2 regions of the Streptomyces sp. NPDC055506 genome follow, and region 1 is predicted to be linked to the other one. Evidence: riboswitches for the same ligand, from Rfam matches in the RefSeq annotation. Region 1 holds a riboswitch; the other holds the start of a gene.

Evidence for each region. Region 1 has a riboswitch for ZMP and ZTP ahead of ACWIF2_RS08475 (bifunctional 5,10-methylenetetrahydrofolate dehydrogenase/5,10-methenyltetrahydrofolate cyclohydrolase). Riboswitches for the same ligand answer to the same signal wherever they lie in the genome.
Region 2: it holds a riboswitch for ZMP and ZTP, as region 1 does, so the genes downstream of both, ACWIF2_RS11090 (glycine hydroxymethyltransferase) here and ACWIF2_RS08475 (bifunctional 5,10-methylenetetrahydrofolate dehydrogenase/5,10-methenyltetrahydrofolate cyclohydrolase) in region 1, are expected to answer to the same signal.

The regions. Positions count from the first base shown of each region.
Region 1 covers NZ_JBSHKH010000014.1:72,016-81,433, forward strand. The annotation lists gene ACWIF2_RS08455 (vanadium-dependent haloperoxidase) at 1-186, shown strand, start outside; gene ACWIF2_RS08460 (LLM class flavin-dependent oxidoreductase) at 297-1,373, opposite strand; gene ACWIF2_RS08465 (putative leader peptide) at 1,848-1,901, shown strand; gene ACWIF2_RS08470 (TauD/TfdA dioxygenase family protein) at 2,057-3,022, shown strand; ZMP/ZTP riboswitch at 3,490-3,575, shown strand; gene ACWIF2_RS08475 (bifunctional 5,10-methylenetetrahydrofolate dehydrogenase/5,10-methenyltetrahydrofolate cyclohydrolase) at 3,598-4,464, shown strand; partial or broken gene ACWIF2_RS08480 (dienelactone hydrolase family protein) at 4,912-5,031, shown strand; gene ACWIF2_RS08485 (hypothetical protein) at 5,420-5,926, shown strand; gene ACWIF2_RS08490 (hypothetical protein) at 5,985-6,128, opposite strand; partial or broken gene ACWIF2_RS08495 (class I SAM-dependent methyltransferase) at 6,259-6,579, opposite strand; gene ACWIF2_RS08500 (LysR family transcriptional regulator) at 6,895-7,797, opposite strand; gene ACWIF2_RS08505 (DUF1330 domain-containing protein) at 7,982-8,287, shown strand.
Region 2 covers NZ_JBSHKH010000021.1:29,219-38,636, reverse strand. The annotation lists gene trpS (tryptophan--tRNA ligase) at 1-839, opposite strand, end outside; gene ACWIF2_RS11090 (glycine hydroxymethyltransferase) at 944-2,422, opposite strand; ZMP/ZTP riboswitch at 2,422-2,507, opposite strand; gene ACWIF2_RS11085 (glutathionylspermidine synthase family protein) at 2,619-3,800, opposite strand; gene ACWIF2_RS11080 (hypothetical protein) at 3,815-4,177, opposite strand; partial or broken gene ACWIF2_RS11075 (hypothetical protein) at 4,341-5,208, shown strand; gene ACWIF2_RS11070 (antibiotic biosynthesis monooxygenase) at 5,335-5,913, shown strand; gene pabB (aminodeoxychorismate synthase component I) at 5,944-8,451, shown strand; gene ACWIF2_RS11060 (AMP-binding protein) at 8,469-9,418, shown strand, end outside.

The sequences.
Region 1 (9,418 bases):
AGCCCCACCGCGCCAGGGGTCACCCGGACCTACACCACCTGGAAGCAGCTCTCGGACGAGAACGTCGACGCCCGTGTCTTGTCCGGCATCCACTCGCGGTCGGCCGACGAGGCGGGGATCACGCTCGGCAAGGACGCGGCACGGTACGTCCTGCGGAACGAGGGACTGCTCTTCGCTCCACGCTGACCCTCTGGGCTCCCGCCGCCACAACGCGGATCGTGACCGCACCGAGGGCCCCGCTGTCGTGCGGGGCCCTCGGTGGGTCAGGCCGAGAGAGTGTCAGCCACAACCGAGGCTCAGTCGGATGATTCGCGCAACCTGGGGAGCAGCTGGTCGCCGAGGCGAGCGATCTCCTGCTTGTACGGGGTGTCCGACAGCACGAAGTGCGTGATGCCGAGCTTGCGGTAGTTGGCCAGGGCGTCGGCCACGTCGTCGGCGGAGCCGACCAGCCAGGTGGTCGCCGCTCCGCCGCCTCCGTATCTGCCCGGGGTGGTGTACAGGCACGTGTCGAGGACCTCGCCGCGCTCGGCGAGTTCGAGGAGCCGGCGTTGTCCGACGGCCGACTTGCGGTTTCCCGTCCAGGTGGCGCCCTCGCCCGCGTCGGCCGCCATCTTCGCGACCCTCCGTTCGGCTGCGCGCCAGGCCTCCTCGGTGGTGTCGCGCACCAGTGTCGTGATACGCAGCCCGAACTGGAGCGGCTTGTGCCGCCGGTCCACCTGTCGGCTCAGCGTCTTGAGCCGGTCGACGCGTTCGGCGAGCCCGTCCAGTGGCTCGCCCCAGAAGAGCTGGACATCGGCCTCGGCCGCCGCCACCCGTTCCGCTGCCTCGGAGGCCCCGCCGAAGTAGAGCGTCGGATGGCCCCGCTTGCCGGTCGCGTACGGGCGGGGTGCGACCGTGGAGGCGGTCACCTGGAAGTGCTCGCCGCGGAAGGTGACGTCCTCCTCGGTCCACAACCGTCGCACCAGATGCATGAACTCCTGCGTGCGGGCGTACCGCCGAGCGGGATCGATGTTCGTGTCGCCGTACGCGGCCGGGTTGTCCAGTCCGCTGACGATGTTGACCAGGACGCGTCCACGGCTGAGCTGGTCCAGCGTCGCGGACGCGCCTGCGAAGTTGGCCGGGTGCCAGTAGCCGGGGCGAACCGCGATCAACGGCTTGAATGTCGTGGTCCGGGCCGCGAGCGCCGTAGCGACGGTGAAGGTGTCCGGGCGTCCCCATCCGGTGCCCAGCAAAGCACCTCCCCAGCCGTGCTCCTCCGCGGCACGGGCGAGGTCTGTCGAGTATTCGATCGACCCCCAGTCGGCTGTGGTGTCGTCGCCGCGGTGGCCCGGCTCGACGGTGTTGGGGACGTACCAGAGGAATTCCGGGCTCATCGTGCTTCCGATCGCTGCGTGGCCGCAACCGGCGCCACTCACAACGGGGGCGGCCGGTTCATGGGGAGTGATGCGTCAGAGGGCGGACGGGTCAACCGTGCCCAGGGCCGCCGGTCGCGGCGGCATGAGGAGACGGCCGAATCAACAGCGGGCGCTCGACACGCGCTTGAGGTCGACACAACGCTCTCTGGTCAGGAGCGGGACCTCATACATGTGATCGAGTCTCAGCGGGATCGATCGAGATGTCAATGAACCCTTCTTCCACGCCCGCCTCGTGGCACAAGGTTGCAATGGAGCCGAAATACCACGCTGTTGACGAACCGTGTGACATACAGCGAGCATCGATCGAAAGGAACGCCCAATCAGCCGGCGGAGCGATCCGTGGACGCGGCGAGGGGAGCAGCGATGCGGCACCACCAGCCAGTGCACTCACATGCCGCGGCCCTCGTTGCCTTCCGGGCCTCGCGCCTCGCCATGCGTCTCCACGTGGATCTGCGGCGCGTCGCCAGCGCCATCTGTAGCGTCTGACGGCTCCGGCTGCCGCACCTCGCGTTGCGGTCGGCGCCGCGGTTCAGCGCTTTCCTCGAATTCGTTCGGATTCTTCTCGTTCTTTCGGGCTTTTCCCATGCCTTCCCGCATTCCCAAGACCGTACGAGCGGTCACGACACACGGGAGATCACACCATGCCCGTCCCCGCCGAAGCCACGCTCACCGTCCACCCCGTCGCAGGCCACATCGGCGCCGACATCACCGGCGTCGACATCTCGCGGCCGCTGTCGCCCGAGGAAGTGCGGCGGATCCGTGAGGCCCTGCACCGCTGGAAGGTTGTCTTCTTCCACGGCCAGCAGCTCGACCACGCCTCGCAGATCGCCTTCGCCCGCCACTTCGGCGAGTTGACCTACGCCCACCCACATGACGACGCCCCGCCTGAGGAATTCCCGCAGATCTTCACCATCGACCCGCGCCGCTACGAGCAGCGTTACGGGGAGGGGTTCAAGCAGCAGCGGACCAGCCGCAACTACAGCTACTTCGGAGGCTGGCACACCGACGTCACCCCGGCTGTGAACCCTCCGGCCGCCTCGATCCTGCGCGCGGAGACCGTCCCCGAGCACGGCGGCGACACGACCTGGACCAACACCGTCGCGGCGTACGAAGGACTGTCCGCCCCGGTCCGCGCCTTCATCGACGGGCTGCGCGCCGAGCACCGCTACGGCGCCGACGACAAGCTCGTGGGCGACAGCGGCTATGCCCGCCGGGTCAACGACAACCTGCTGGTCGCCCACCATCCCGTGGTGCGCGTCCACCCGGAGACCGGCGAGCGGGCGCTGTTCGTGAGCCCCGGCTTCGTCAGCCACATCCTGGATGTGACCCCGCGCGAGAGCCGCAAGCTGCTGGAACTGCTCTACGAGCAACTGACCCGGCCCGAGTACACGGTGCGCTTCCGCTGGGAGCCGGGCAGCGTGGCGTTCTGGGACAACCGTGCCACCGCCCACCTCGCCCCGAGTGACCTGGACCATCTCCAGGTGGAACGGCGGCTGCACCGCGTCACGTTGGTCGGCGAAGTTCCGGTGGGCCCTGACGGGCGTGAGTCGGAGCTGGTCTCCGGCAAGCCGTTCACGGCGGACCACCGGGTCGTGGTCAGCGCCTGACGGTCCGCACCCTCGACCTGGACAATGCCAGCCTCGACATCGGGCCCCGGCACCATCGGCGGGGTGGTCGGCCTCTCTCCCGTCGGTGGCCGGACCATCGGGTCCGGCCACCGACGTGCTCGGAGCGCTGTCGGGCGGTGCGGGCAGTCATGGTGGTCGGCGGGCCGGCGCGGGTGGTGGGTGCGAGGCGCGGTCGCTGGGGTGGGACGTCTCCGGTGGCGTGGTGCCGGCGGGTGCGGATGGCGCCGAGGCCCCGGCGGGCGCCGGCGACGAGTGGAACGGGGGTGTTCGCCGGGTCGCAGGCGTGCGCCTCGATGCGGCGGCCGATGAAGAGGGGTATGTGACTCGTCAAAGTGCCTCCGAGCTGATGGGGATGGGGACCCGGATGGTCGATGAACGCCCACGGGTCGTGGGCGCGTCAGGAATGAGGGTGCGGCGCTTTGGAAGTAACTGGTCGACTACAGTGCGGTGCGGGCCGTGACTGGCGCTGAGGTGGAGCACCACCGGGGAGCGGTCTGACGAGACGTCGTTGCCGTGCGCCTGGGCGAGTGATCAGCAACGCCTGGAGGACAACCGTGTCCGCGACTCAGACGGCCCAGCTCATGAACGGCACCAGCCTTGCCGAGCGCATCGTCGAAGAGGCTGCTGTCAAGGCGGCGGAGATTTCGCAGAGCACGGGTACTGCCCCGTGTCTGGCGACCGTATTGGTGGGAGAGGACCCCGCGTCGGTCACGTACGTCCGCATGAAGCGGGCGAGGTGCGCAAAGGCAGGTATCCAGTCTCGCCATATCGGTCTGCCGGCCGCCACCACGACCGTTGAGCTGATCGACACCCTCGTCGGCCTGTCCGCCGATCCGGAGGTGCACGGCATCCTGCTCCAGCATCCTTGCGGCCCGCACATCGACGAGCGCGCGGCGTTCGAGGCCATCGCCCCGGAGAAGGATGTCGACGGGGTCACGACGCGCTCCTTCGCCGCGATGAGTTTTGGCCTGCCGGGCTTCGTGTCCTGCACGCCGGCAGGGATCATGCGACTGCTGGAGGCGTACGACGTCGACCTCGCCGGCAAGCACGCTGTCGTGGTGGGCCGCAGCGCCATCCTCGGTAAACCGGTGGGGATGCTCCTCCTCGCCAAGGACGCAACGGTGACCTACTGCCACTCGCACACGGCGGACCTGTCGGCGATCGTCAGGGAAGCGGACGTCGTGGTAGCGGCCGTCGGACGACCCCGGCTGATCCGGGGTGAGGACATCAAGCCCGGCGCGGTCGTGATCGATGCCGGATACAACCCGGGCAACGTCGGCGACGTGGACTTCGACACCGCCCTCACCCGCGCCCGTCTGATCACCCCGGTGCCTGGCGGCGTCGGGCCTATGACCATCGCCGTTCTGCTCGCACAGACCGTGGACGCCGCCGCAAATCAGCTCGGAATCCAGCAACCCTGACCTCAGCGCCGCCGGGGGTGCCGAGGTGGACGGATGGTCGCTGGGCTCGGCGTTGGGTCTCGTCGCGCTTGGCGCGGAGGAAGGTGAGGGTCAGGCCGGGCGAGCATCTTGGGCTTGACGTGGAGCATCGGGCAGCGGATGCAGGCTTCTCTGAACTTTGGGTTCGCTCCGTCCCAAAGCCTCTGATCTGCAGCTCTCTGAAACCGAATTGGTGATGCCAGAGGAATCACAGCGAGACGTTCCGGAGAGCGAGAGCCGCTCCGCCTGCCGCCTCAGTACTGTGACTTCGCATGACCGACACCGAGATCGAGATCACCGCAGACCTGGTCCGCGACCTGCTGCAGGAGCAACATCCAGACCTTGCAGGGCTGGCCATCCGCGAGGTGGCGGGCGGCTGGGGTAACCAAATGTGGCGCCTCGGAGACGAGTTGGCCGTGCGTATGCAGCGCATGGCACGCCTTCCACCACCCGCCGGTCGACCACCCCGTGGTCCCCGGCGTTGGCTACCACCCACGGCACGCGCAGCGAGCGTGGCACGACATCGTCGACCTGCTCGCCGAACGCCTGACACGCAGCAGAGTGATCTGGTCGGCAACCGCGATTTCCGGACCGCGGACCAGGCCCCACCGGCTCCAGGGGTCTCAGCCTCGACGCGGACAGCAGCTGGGATCGGCCTGCCGCCCGGGCCCGTCTCGTGGGGAGGTGCAGGCAACGGCGGCGGATGCCGCACCCTGACATCTGTCAGGACGTGACGCTCCTGGTCCGCTCTACGCTGCGAGGCGCTGACTCGAAGGAAACTTTGGCCGCTAAGGCAGCTGATGCGAAAGCGACGCGAACGCTCGAGCCGAGTAACAGCGATAGCCGTTGTGACTACAAGGCGAGGGTTCCGGTAGTCGGGCACTACGGCAAAGCGCCGAGCTGCGGGAGCCGTCAGCACGAAGACCAGGGAGAAGACATGCACAGCATTCGCCGGATCTTCAGCGTGGGGGCGGCCGCGCTCATGCTCGGGGCAGGGCTCGTGGCCGGGTCTTCCGGTGCGGCTCAGGCAGCGGCGTCGGACTGCACGGGAGGTGCGAATGGTTTCACCGACATCCCCGACAGCCTCAGTGGCCGGGGTGTGGCGGGGGCAGGAGCGCTGGTGATCAACAATCCCCATGCTGTCGCCTCGTACGCGATGCAGACCGGCACCGTTGGCGGCAGACAGATGGGGTGGGGCGTCTTGACCACCGGGGGAGCCAGCGATTGGGGTCCCACGGCCAAGGGACACGTCTGGATGGATGTCACCAACGACAACAAGCAGTCTTGGATCCAGTGCGGTCCGTTCGCAACGTTCTCGGTCGGCGCCAGGCTAACGACCGCGGCATACCCCACCAGCAGCTCGGCGAGCCGAGCCTTCCGTGTCTGCGCACAGCTGACCAGCCTCGGCACCACGAGCAACATCGCATGTACCCCCTGGTGGTAGACCCCCCGCTCCGGGTCTTATGCCACCACCGTCCTTGCACAGCCTGCGGCGGCCAGCCTTACACGCGGTCGCTGCGGCCGGTGCGTAGCAGCCGGTCGCTGTAGGCGAGGAGGTCGGCGAGGACGGCCAGGGCGAGGGGCACGGCGGTCGCGGTGATGACCAGGGTGCGCGACGGCTGCCGTAAGACGGCGGTTGCAGGCATGCTGGAATCTCCGTTCCCGCCCGCCAGGGCGGAATGAGGGAGGCGCATCCGGGGCTTGCCAGCGCATGGGGTGCGCCTCCTGTTGTGTGAGGGCCTGAGCCCGGCCATGGCCGAGGTGGCCAGGCTTCGGGGCCCCGGCCAGCAACTCGGCAAACTGCTCCGCTGGCCAGCTATAGGTGGGCGCCACCTTGTGATCGAAGCGGACCTGCTCCGGCCCCCTCGGTCCCGAAGCAGGACAGCAGGAGCAGACCCCCTTCTGCCAGAACGCGCATCTGCTCAGCGAGCAGCGCGGGCAGTTCTCCAGGTGGGATATGGATCATCGAGTAGTGGGCCAGCACTCCGCCAAGCGCACCGTCCTCGACCCGCAGGGCCTGTATTCGCGCTTCGTCGAACCGCAGCGCCGGCTGGGCCCGCCGAGTGTGGCGACCATGGCCGGGGAGAGGTCGAGCCCTGATTGGCGTTAGGCATTGACCGACGTCATGGACGCCGTTGACGGCGGGCGTTCCCGCCGGTTCCCCGTGCTTGTCCGGTTCGGCGTCGGCGAAGGCGCGGTATCCGCCGAGATCTCGGGCTGGGCGAGGACGTCGCCGCGGTGTACGACTCGGACCGGCCCCGGGGCCATCATCGGATGCTGATCCGCCGGCGTGGCGAGGTCGTGTCGGACATGCAGCAAGACCACCGTCGTCGTCATCACCGCGAGGTCCGCCGGGCGCAGGGTCTTCGGCCTTGCCGCCGCAGGCGTCCGTCTCGCTTGACCGCTTGCGCGTCAGTCCGGCAGCCAGTGCAGCTCGTGCGCCAGGGCTTTGGCGACGGCACGGATGCGGCGGTGTAGTGGCGACTGCTCGCGTGGGAGGACCAGGTGGATCGTCAGGCTGGGCCCGCCTAGCAGTGGTCGCCAGGTGAGACCGGCCGGTTGTGCCGTGGCCGCGGCTTCTCCGGCCGGGGCGAGGGTGACCCCGTCGCGCAGGTCGCGCTGAGACATGTCGAAAGAGACTGCGGGCGTGTGGAATCGGGGGTGTGGTCGGGTGTCTCGGAACAGCGCTGACAGCTGATCGTGGATCACGGGGTTGGCCGCACGGTCCGGGAGGCGCAGCGGATACGCGGCCGCGTCGGCGATCTCGATCTCCGTGTGTTCGGCCAGCGGATGGTGCTGCGCCAGTTGGACCCCGATGCGCGCACGCCTCAGCAGGAACCGGCGCACGCCACGGCCCGGCTGTTCACCACGGGTGATCCCGGCATCGATGCGGCCGTCGGCGACCGCGGGGGAGATCTCCGGTGTCGCCATCGGGACCGCGCCGACCTCGAGTCCGCTGTTGCCGCGAATCAGCCTGTCCACCAGGGCCGGTGCCGTCTCGGCCCCGGTGCTGAGGCTGTATCCGATGCGCAGCGTGCCCAGTTCACCGGCCGCCGCGCTCCGGGCGGTGTCCCATGCCCGGTCCAGCGCCGCCAGCGCGGGCGGCGCGGACTCCGCCAAAGCCGCACCGGCCGTGGTCAATACGACGCTACGCGTGTTGCGGACCAGCAGGGCCGTACCGAGTTCCGCCTCCAGTCGGCGCATCCGGGCGCTGAGTGCGGGCTGTGCGATACCGATCCGTGCGGCCGCGCGGGTGAAGTTCAACTCCTGTGCCAGCACCAGGAAGTACCGCAGGCTCACCGTATCCGGCGCCACGTGGCCTCCCTGCCGATTAATAACGATCCGTTCTGAGTCTATCCCGTACCGGTCTTTCCCTCGACCGCACATCAAGCCCTAGCCTGCGCATAAGGCGATTGAACTGACCGCAGTACCCGTCGCCGGTATCGATCTGAGTGTCAATTTGAAGTCGGACGTGTCCGGCCGAACACAGGAGGTTTCCATGGCTAAGGGCTACTGGGTCAGTGTCTACCCCGCCATTTCCGACCCTGAGGGGCTGACCGCCTATGACAAGCTGGCTGGTCCGGCTGTCCAGGCTGGGGGCGGGCGCACCCTGTCCCGGATCCCGTCCCGTGGCGGTCGAGTCGTCGCCCACGAGGCCGGGATCACGCAACGCGTCGTTCTGATCGAGTTCGACAGCTTTGAACAGGCCGTCGCGGCATACGAGAGCGACGCATACCAGAAGGCGCTGGTGGCTCTCCCCGACGGCGTCGAGCGCGACTTCCGCATCATCGACGGCATCGACTGACCGGTGGGCCCAGCCATCGCTGAGCACCCGTCACCTGATGCGCACACGGTGCTGAACGACGATATCCGGCAGATTCCAGCGGAGTTCGCTCCGGGTGGCTCGTTGGCGTCACTCTCCATCCGGATGGTTCTTTGTCCGTGGCAGATGACGGGCGGGGCACTGATACCCGTATGGACGAGCAGGGTCACGTCGTGAAGAAACCAGTCATGGCATCAAGGGATCTTCGGTTCTTCGACTTCCCGGGCGCAGAACTGCTCCCAGACGGCCACCCACGTCGAGGCATGTCTGTCGTTGCAGCCCTCAGCGAATGGCTCATCCATACCAACCGCCGCCTCATGGGCCTGGACCCAACGCTACGAACACGGCATCCCGGTCACCGACATGGAGCCTGTCGGGGCCGACGGCACCACCGGGACACTCGTCCACTTCAGACCGGACGGGCCGTCACGTTCGGTAGAGATATCGACGGAGGGCCAGTTGAAGCGCCTGGCAGGGCCTTTTACGAGAATCTATTGCTCACGCCCGACGGCCACACCCGGCCACCCGGGCCACCGGCAGCCGCCCGCTGCGCGCATGCCCTGCACACGGCAGTGGGGACTCTGCGGGCACGGCGTCCGGACGCCGTGGACATGGGGGCCGCGTACGTCCATATCGGTCCGTGACCGGCGATCCCTGCCACCCGACGTGTCACTGGTGCTCGGACCGCTCGGACGCCGTCGGAAGAACGGCCTGCACAATCGGCCGACTGCCGATTGCGACATCGGCTAGATACTGGACGTACCGGCTATGACACCAGGCGGCCGGTGCACAGAACCCGGTACACCCAGCGGAACGCCGGCGAGGCTACGGCCTGGACCACGAAGATCGCGGTCAGGCGCCGTCCGGACTTGCCGGCCGAGTATCCCCATACCCATAGCCCAGGAGCACCTTGAAGGCACCGCCCCAGCCTCAATGCACCTGTGTGACTCCGGATGAGCGCGCACGCTCCCGACTTGCTTCCGTGCGCCTACTCCAGCACCAGTACACAGCCGCCCGGCACCTCGTTCACCTGGGACCGACAGTTCGGGGCACGGGGATCAGGCCATGTGGACACCACTCAGCGAAGCACGGGTACAACGAAGCGTCGGGCTG
Region 2 (9,418 bases), on a different contig from region 1:
GCCAGGTCCGTCTTGAGCGCGCCGTAGCCCTTGCCCTCGTACTTCGCCTCCAGCTCGGCGATGCTCTCGCCCGTGAGGGTCGAGTAGATGCCGAGGAGGTTGCTGACGCCGGGCTTCTCGGCCGCGTCGAAGCGGATGACGGTGTCGGTGTCCGTGACCGCGCTCTTGACCTTCTTCGCGGTGGCCTTCGGCTCGTCGAGGAGGTTGATCAGACCCTTCGGCGTGGACGCCGACTTGCTCATCTTGATCGTCGGGTCCTGAAGGTCGTAGATCTTCGCCGTCTCCTTCAGGATGTACGGCTTCGGCACGGTGAAGGTCGGGCCGAAACGGCCGTTGAAGCGCTCGGCGAGGTCGCGGGTGAGCTCGATGTGCTGGCGCTGGTCCTCGCCGACCGGGACCTCGTGGGCCTGGTAGAGCAGGATGTCCGCGACCTGGAGGATCGGGTACGTGAACAGGCCGACGGACGCGCGCTCGGCGCCCTGCTTGGCGGACTTGTCCTTGAACTGGGTCATCCGGCCGGCCTCGCCGAAGCCGGTGAGACAGTTCATGATCCAGGCGAGCTGGGCGTGCTCGGGGACGTGGCTCTGGACGAAGAGCGTGCAGCGGTCCGGGTCGAGACCGGCCGCGAGGAGCTGGGCCGCGGCCAGGCGCGTGTTCGCGCGCAGGTCCTTCGGGTCCTGCGGGATGGTGATCGCGTGCAGGTCGACGACCATGTAGAACGCGTCGTGGGTCTCCTGGAGGGCTACCCACTGGCGGACGGCACCGAGGTAGTTGCCGAGGTGGAACGAGCCGGCGGTGGGCTGGATACCGGAGAGCACGCGGGGACGGTCAGAGGCCATGTTTCTTATTGTCTCAGAGGGGTGTGGGTGGTTTCGGCGGGTGGGGAACCGCGGACCGTTTGTGGTTGATCGCGCAGTTCCCCGCGCCCCTTATGGGGCGTTCGTCAGCCGAGGTCGATCTCCGGGTACAGGGGGAAGCCCGCGACCAGGTCCGTCGCCCGCTGGGAGATCTCGTCGGCGATCTTCGCGTCGAGGACGTGCTGGGCCTTGGAGGGGGCGCCCGACTTGGTGGTGCCCGCTTCCGTGCCGGTGAGGACGCGGTCGATGAGGCCGGCGACCTCGTCCATCTCCGCCGTGCCCAGTCCGCGGGTGGTCAGGGCCGGGGTGCCGATGCGGATGCCGGAGGTGTACCAGGCGCCGTTCGGGTCAGCGGGGATCGCGTTGCGGTTGGTGACGATGCCCGAGTCGAGCAGGGCGGCCTCGGCCTGGCGGCCGGTGAGGCCGTAGGAGGAGGCGACGTCGATCAGGTTGAGGTGGTTGTCCGTGCCGCCCGTCACCAGCGTCGCGCCGCGCCGCATCAGGCCCTCGGCGAGGGCGCGGGAGTTGTCGACGATGCGCTGGGCGTAGTCACGGAAGGACTCCTGGCGGGCCTCCGCGAGGGCGACGGCCTTGGCGGCCATCACGTGCGGGAGCGGACCGCCGAGGACCATCGGGCAGCCGCGGTCGACCTGGTCCTTCAGGGTGTCGTCGCACAGGACCATGCCGCCGCGGGGGCCGCGCAGCGACTTGTGAGTGGTCGTCGTCACGATCTGGGCGTGCGGGACCGGGTCGAAGTCGCCGGTCAGGACCTTGCCCGCGACCAGGCCGGCGAAGTGCGCCATGTCGACCATGAGCGTGGCGCCGACTTCGTCGGCGATCTCGCGCATGATCCGGAAGTTCACCAGGCGGGGGTAGGCCGAGTAGCCCGCGACGATGATCAGCGGCTTGAACTCGCGGGCCTGGGCGCGCAGGGCCTCGTAGTCGACCAGGCCGGTGGCCGGGTCGGTGCCGTAGGAGCGCTGGTCGAACATCTTGCCGGAGATGTTCGGGCGGAAGCCGTGGGTGAGGTGGCCGCCGGCGTCCAGGGACATGCCCAGCATGCGCTGGTTGCCGAAGGCCTGGCGCAGCTCGGACCAGTCGGCCTCGGTCAGGTCGTTGATCTGGCGTACGCCGGTCTTCTCCAGGAAGGGCACCTCGACGCGGGCGCCGAGGACGGCCCAGAAGGCGACGAGGTTGGCGTCGATGCCGGAGTGCGGCTGGACGTAGGCGTGCCGGGCGCCGAATAGCTCCTTGGCGTGCTCGGCGGCCAGGGACTCGACGGTGTCGACGTTGCGGCAGCCGGCGTAGAAGCGGCGGCCGATGGTGCCCTCGGCGTACTTGTCGCTGAACCAGTTGCCCATGGTCAGGAGCGTGGCCGGGGAGGCGTAGTTCTCGGAGGCGATCAGCTTGAGCATCTCGCGCTGGTCGGCGACCTCCTGGCCGATGGCGTCCGCCACGCGGGGTTCCACGGCGCGGATGACGTCCAGCGCGGCGCGGTAGGCGGTGGAAGCGGGGGTGAGCTGCTCGGGCATGGGGGACCTCCGGACGTTGCGTTCAGCGTTCACGGTACGGCCCAGGCGCACGGCTCTTGTCGTTCGGGCCGCTCCCCGATGGTTTGTCCATCCCAGCGCGCCAGTCACGGCCCGGCGATCAGCCTACCGGTTGGGTCGGGGAAGCGTCTGCCGGGTGGGTGAGCATTGCCGGGTGCGGGTGCGTGGGGGCTGGTCGCGCAGTTCCCCGCGCCCCTGAAAAGCACGGTCACTAAAGGATCACGTGGGGCAAGAATCGGGCGTACTCGTCTGTGATCAAGCCCGAGGACTCTCTGATGCCCAGGCCCGCCGACTCGTTTTCCACCACCCAGGCGCCGAGGACCACCCTGTTGCCGTCGAAGTCGGGCAGGGGGGCAAGCTGCTGGTAGACGCAGGGTTCGTCGCGGAGGGTGGGGGCGGTGCCCGGGTCGTGGATCGTGACGCCCGCGCCCTCGCGGCCGAGGAGGGGCTTGGCCACCCAGCCCGTGGTGGACAGGTCGCGGGGGCCGTCCAGGTGGGCCGGCAGGAGGTTCGGGTGGTCCGGATACAGCTCCCAGAGGATGGCGAGCAGGGCCTTGTTGCTGAGGAGCATCTTCCAGGCCGGTTCGATCCACAGCGTGGAGCCCGTCCCGCCGCCGTTGTCGAGGGTGTCCAGGACATGGTCGGCGAAGCGGTCGGTGGTGAGCCACTCCCAGGGGTAGAGCTTGAAGGCGCTGCGGATGAAGCGGAGGCGGTTGTCGACGAAGCGGCCGGAGAGGCGGTCCCAGCCGATCTCCTCCATGGCGATCCAGTCGGTCGCCAGGCCCGCCTGCTCGGCCGTCTCCTTGAGGTAGGCGACCGTCATCATGTCCTCGCCGAGTTCGTCGGCGGAGGAGTACGCGAAGTACAGGGGGCTGCCCGGCGGGAGGAGGGCGGCCTGCTTCTTCCAGGCGTCGATGAGGCGTTCGTGGAGGGAGTTCCACTGGTCGGCGCCGGGGAAGCGCTCCTCCATCCAGAACCACTGGGGGGACGCGGCCTCGACCAGTGAGGTGGGGGTGTCGGCGTTGTACTCCAGGAGCTTGGCCGGGCCGGTCCCGTCGTAGCGGAGATCGAAACGGCCGTAGAGGGAGGGGAGTTCGGCGCGGCGGTGCCAGGACTCGGCGACCGCCCGGGCGATGCGGGGGTCGGTGATGCCCAGGTCGGCGAAACGGTCCTCGGCGACGATGTGGGCGGCCGCCGCCAAGCACATGCGGTGGAGTTCCTCGACGACCTCTTCCAGTGCCTCGATCTCCGGAAGGGTGAAGACGTAGTACGCGCTTTCGTCCCAGTAGGGGCGCAGGGAGTCGTCGGGGTAGCGGGTGAGGGGGTAGATCAGGCCCTGTTCCTCGACGGTCTGCTGCCAGCCGGGGCGGGGCTCCATGGTGCGGCGTTCCATCTGCCCGGGCCCGCTCAGCCGCCGCCGCTGCCGGAGCCCGAGCAGCCGAAGCCGCCCCGGTCGACGGCCTCGCTGCGGCTGAAGGTGCCGTTGTCGGCGTAGCCGGCGCTGATGTCGGCGTCGTAGTACCAGTCGGCGTCCGTGGTCTTGGACTTTCCGGTCTTCTTGCGGCCCTTGCCGTAGGAGGAGCCGGACGAGGAGCCGGAGTTGCAGTTCTTGTCGGCGACGATCTTGTAGCCGTTGATGTAGTCGTAGCTGTCCCGGTCCACACAGCGGCGGTCCGGGTCGGAGCCGCAGGCGGAGAGGGCCGCCGCGAGGACACCCATGCCGCCCAGCACCACCGTGCTGGAGCGCAGCCGTCGACGTGTTTCGGCCATGTTCGTCTCTCCCCCGTGTTCTTCGTGTCGTGTACGGCGCCGGGTACCGCTTCGGGTGCCTCGCCGTGTACTGCCGAGCGGTCAGCCTAGAGAGCGGTGAGAGCGGGCGTGCATGCCCCCCTGCCCGCACCCCCTCCCCCACTGTCGTTTTGTGATCTTTGGAATGGTGTGCGCCCTTGGTGCGGCCGTCTGTTTCGGTACGGCGACGGTGTTTCAGGCGATGGCCGCGCGGGCGGCCGCGGCGACCGGCCCGGCGGGGACGTGGCGCTGCTGTGGCGGGCGCTGCGGCAGTGGCGGTATCTGCTGGGACTCGCGCTGGACGGGCTCGGATTCCTGCTCCAGATCATCGCGCTGCGGTCGGTGCCGATCTATGCCGTGGGGCGGCGCTGGCCGCGAGCCTCGCGGTGACGGCCGTGGTCGCGGCTCGGCTGCTCGAGGTGCGGCTGAGCCGAGTGGAGTGGGCCGCGGTGGGGGTGGTGTGCGCCGGACTCGCGCTGCTGGGGCTCGCTGCCGGGGCGGAGGGCGACGAGTCCGGGCCGGAGTGGCTGAAGTGGGCGATGCTCGGGGCGGCGGGCGGGGTGCTGCTGCTCGGGGCGGCGGGCGGGCGGCTGCCGGAGCGGGGGCGGGCGCTCGCGCTCGGCCTGGGGGCGGGCTGCGGGTTCGGGGTGGTGGAGGTGGCGGTCCGGCTCATCGACGGGCTGTCGCCCGGGGAGCTCTTCACGAATCCGGCGGCTTACGCGCTGGTGCTCGGCGGCGGGGCCGCGTTCCTGCTGCTGATCTCGGCCCTGCAGCGCGGGTCGGTGACCACGGCGACCGCCGGTCTGGTACTCGGGGAGACGGTCGCGCCCGCGCTGATCGGCGTGATCTGGCTCGGGGACCGTACGCGGGAGGGGCTGGGCCGGCTGGCGGTGCTCGGTTTCGCGGTGGCGGTGGCCGGGGCGCTGGCGCTGTCGCGGTTCGGGGAGGCGCCGGTGGAGTCCGGGGCCGGGGCGGCGGGGGAAGCCGGGGAGGGCGCGGTGACGCCGAAGTGAGCTGGGCTTTTTCCGCGGGGGTGGCGTACCTGCCGTAAAGCTTCACGTTCCGGACAACTTCCGGGCGGCCGGAAAATTGTTTGTTGAATCTTGAACGCGCGGGAACCGCTTTCCGTACGGTACGGCGTGACCAGTAATCCCGTCACGGTCACCGTGGCCTATCGCGTGACGCCGGGCCGTGCGGCCGACTTCCACTCCTGGGGGTGGGCCATGCTGGGCGCGACCGCTCGGCAGCCGGGTTTTCTGGGGGGTGGGGTACTTGTCGACGGAGGGGCGGAGTGGCATGTCGTCTATCGCTTCGCCAGCGAGGGGTCGGCCCTGGCCTGGGAGCGATCGTCCTCCCGGACACAGTGGGACGCCCGGCTGGAGGGGGTCGCGCGGGAGGCGGAGCGCCGGAGAGTGCCGGGCGCCAGGGCCTGGTTCGAAGCGCAGACGCTGACGCCCCCGCCGCCGGCACCGCCGAAGAAATGGAAACTGTGGTTCGTGAATATGAGCGCGGTTTTCCCACCGGTGCTCCTGTTCAATCTGACGATTCTTCCTTATCTCGGTGACCTCAATGCACTGATACGCACGCTGTTGTTATGTCTGTGTGTGACCGCCCTTGTCACCTGGATTCTCATGCCGCGCCTCCAGCGTTTCTTCAGGAAATGGCTGTACCCGTCGCTCCAGGCGCTTCGTGGGCGGCACAAACGCCGGACCACGTAGGTCCGCGAACGAACAGAGGGAGGTGGGCGGGTGAAGACCCTGCTCATCGACAATTACGACTCGTACACGTACAACCTGTTCCAGCTGATCGCCGAGGTCAACGGCGAGGAGCCGGTGGTGGTACGCAACGACGCCCCGGCGGACGGGATTCCGGATCTCCGGGAGTTCGACAATCTCGTGGTGTCCCCGGGCCCCGGGCACCCGGGTGACGCGCGTGACTTCGGCATCGGGACCAGGCTGCTCGCGACCTCCCCGGTTCCCGTGCTCGGCGTGTGTCTCGGCCATCAGGGCATCGCCCTCGGGGAGCGGGGTCTGGTGGGGCCGGCGCCGGAACCGCGGCACGGGCACCTCTCCGCGGTCCGGCATGACGAACAGGATCTGTTCCGGGGCCTGCCGCAGCATTTCACCGCCGTGCGCTATCACTCGCTGGCCGTACGCGAGCCGTTGCCTCCGGCGCTCGAGGCCACGGCCTGGGCGGAGGACGGCGTCCTGATGGGGCTGCGGCACCGCAGCCGGCCGCTGTGGGGTGTGCAGTTCCACCCGGAGTCCGTCCTCACGGAGTACGGCCACCGCATGCTCGTGAACTTCCGCAACCTGACCGCAGAACGGGCCGGCAAGCTGCGCACGAAGAACACGGCGGTCCCGTCCCCCGAGACCCCGACCCGCCGCCGGGCAGTGCTACCGGAGTGCGACGCGGGCGTCCGCCGGCCGACGGGGGCTCGGGGGGCTACGGCGGGGGTCCAGGCGACGGTCGGAGCGGACTCCCGTGCTGCGGCTGTTGCCGGGGCCGGTGATCTCCCCGGAGCCAAGCTGAGCAGTCGGTCGGCGGCCGCATCCGGGACCACGGCCGGCCATCAGCCCGGGTCCGCGACGCCGCCGCGGAGCGGGGTTCCTAGGCCTGCTGCCGTCTTTCCCGTCTCGGCGATGTCCAAGGGGGCGGTGAACCCGGCTGACGGGGCTCAAGCCGCCGCAGACACCGTCCCGGTAGGCAGCGCCAAGCCGCCCGCCGCCGCCATTCCCCGCCCCCGGCGTCCCGGCCGTGTCGGTTACCGGCTGCACACCCGTCGGGTCACCGGTGCCGTCGACACCGAGGCGGCCTTCACCCGGATGTTCGCCGCGTCTCGACGGTCGTTCTGGCTGGACAGCTCACTGGTCGAGCCCGGGCGGTCGCGGTTCTCGTTCCTCGGGGGCGACAGCGGGCCGCTCGCCGAGTTCGTGCGGTACGACGTCACCACCGGGCGCTGCGAGATCGAGCGGGCCGGGCGGCCGGTGCGCAAGGTCGCGGCGAGTGTCTTCGACTATCTGAAGCGGCAGTTGACGAATCGGCGCGTGGACGCGACCGGGCTGCCCTTCGACTTCACCGGGGGCTACGTCGGCTACCTCGGCTACGAGGTGAAGGCCGACTGCGGGTCTCCCAACCGGCACCGCTCCCCGGACCCGGACGCCGCTTGGCTGTTCGCCGACCGGGTGGTCGCGGTGGACCACCAGGAGGGCTTCACCTACGCCGTGTGCCTGGCGGAGGACACCCCGCAGGCGGCCCGGGAGGCCGCCGACTGGCTGGAGAGCGCGCTGGCGGACCTGAGCTGCGTGGCGACGGAGCAGGCGCCGCTGCCCGTGTCGCCGGCCCCGGCCGACCCCGGCGCCGCCGAGCCGTGGCTGGTACGCGACCGGGCGACGTACCTCGCGGACATCGAGGCGTGCCAGCGGCAGTTGCGGGCCGGCACCAGCTACGAGGTCTGCCTCACGAACGCCGCCCGTTTACCCGCTCCGCCCGACGCGCTGGAGTTCTACCGGACGCTGCGCCGCGACAACCCGGCCCCGTACGCGGCGTTCCTGAGATTCGGGGAGCTGGAGGTGGCCGGCTCCTCGCCCGAGCGGTTTCTGAAGATCGGGCGGGACGGTACCGCCGAGGCAAGGCCCATCAAGGGAACCGCGCCCCGGGGCGAAGGACCGGAGGAGGACGACCGGCTGCGGGACGCGCTCGCGTCGGACGACAAGACCCGGGCCGAGAATCTGATGATCGTCGATCTGCTCCGCAACGACCTGGGACAGGTCTGCCGGACGGGATCGGTGCGGGTGCCGAAGCTGATGGCCACGGAGACGTACGCCACGGTGCACCAGCTCGTCTCGACCGTGGTGGGACGGCTGCGGCCGGGCACGGACGCGGTGGACTGCGTCCGGGCCTGCTTCCCCGGCGGGTCGATGACCGGCGCGCCGAAGCTGCGCACCCTGGAGATCATCGACTCGCTGGAGACCGAGGCCCGCGGCGTGTACTCCGGCGCCCTCGGCTACTTCGGGTGCGGCGGCGGCGCGGATCTCAGCATCGTCATCCGTACCGCCGTGTTCGCCGACGGCCAGCTGCATCTGGGCGCGGGCGGCGCGATCGTGCTCGGCTCCGATCCGGAGGCGGAGTACGAGGAGATGCTGCTGAAGACCGCGGCCCCGATGCGGGCCCTGCACCAGCACACCGCCGACCGGATACGGCAGCAGGCCCCGCCGGGTGACAGAGCCGGGGCGGCCGGGGAGGCCCGGCGATGACCAGTCCTCAGGTAGAGATGACCAGTCCTCAGGTCGAGCTGAAACCGGCCGAGGCCGAGGCCCCCGGGAACATGGCGGCCCAGCTCGCGGAACTCGCCGAGCGGCGCGGGTGGAACGGCCGGACCGCCTTTCACCAGGGCCACCGGGCCTGGACCCACGGGGAGGTGCACGACCTCGCGGCCCGTGCGGCCACCGTGCTCGCCGAGTACGGAGTGCGCCCCGGCGACCGTGTGCTGCTGGCGCTGCCCGACTCCCTCGCCTGGGTGACGGCCTTCCTCGCCACCGCCCGTCTCGGCGCCGTCGCGGTCCTGGTCAACCCCGAACTCCCCGCGGCCGACCATGTGTTCCTGGCCGAGGACACCGGAGCGCTGCTGTGCGTGACGGGGCCGGGCCTGGAGGAGCGGTTCGCCCGCCGGGCCTGCCTGGGAGCGGACCAGCTGATGGCACTCACCCCGGCCGCCGAGCCCGCGCCCGCCCACCAGGTCGACGCGTACGCCCCGCTGTACGTCCAGTACACCTCCGGCACCACGGGCCGCCCCAAGGGCGTCGTGCACACGCACGGCGATCCACGGACGTACCACGACATGGTCGGCCGGCGGGTGCTGCGGATCACCCCGGACGACGTCACCCTGTCGGTGTCGAAGCTGTACTTCGCCTACGGCTTGGGCAACGCCCTCGTCTTCCCGCTGTTCTCCGGTTCGTCGGCGGTGCTGGTGGACCGGCGCCCCTCCCCGGCCACCATCGACGAGCTCGTCGCCCGGCACCGGGTGACGCTGCTCTACTCGGTGCCGTCCGCGTACGCCGCGCTGGTCGCCGAGCGGGGCCACGGGCACGAGGGCTGCTTCGCCTCGGTGCGGGCCGCGGTGTCGGCCGGCGAGGGGCTGCCGGACGGGCTCGCACGGCAGCTGACCGCGCTGCTCGGGGCGCCGGTGCTGGAGCAGATCGGCTCCACCGAGGCCGGTCACGC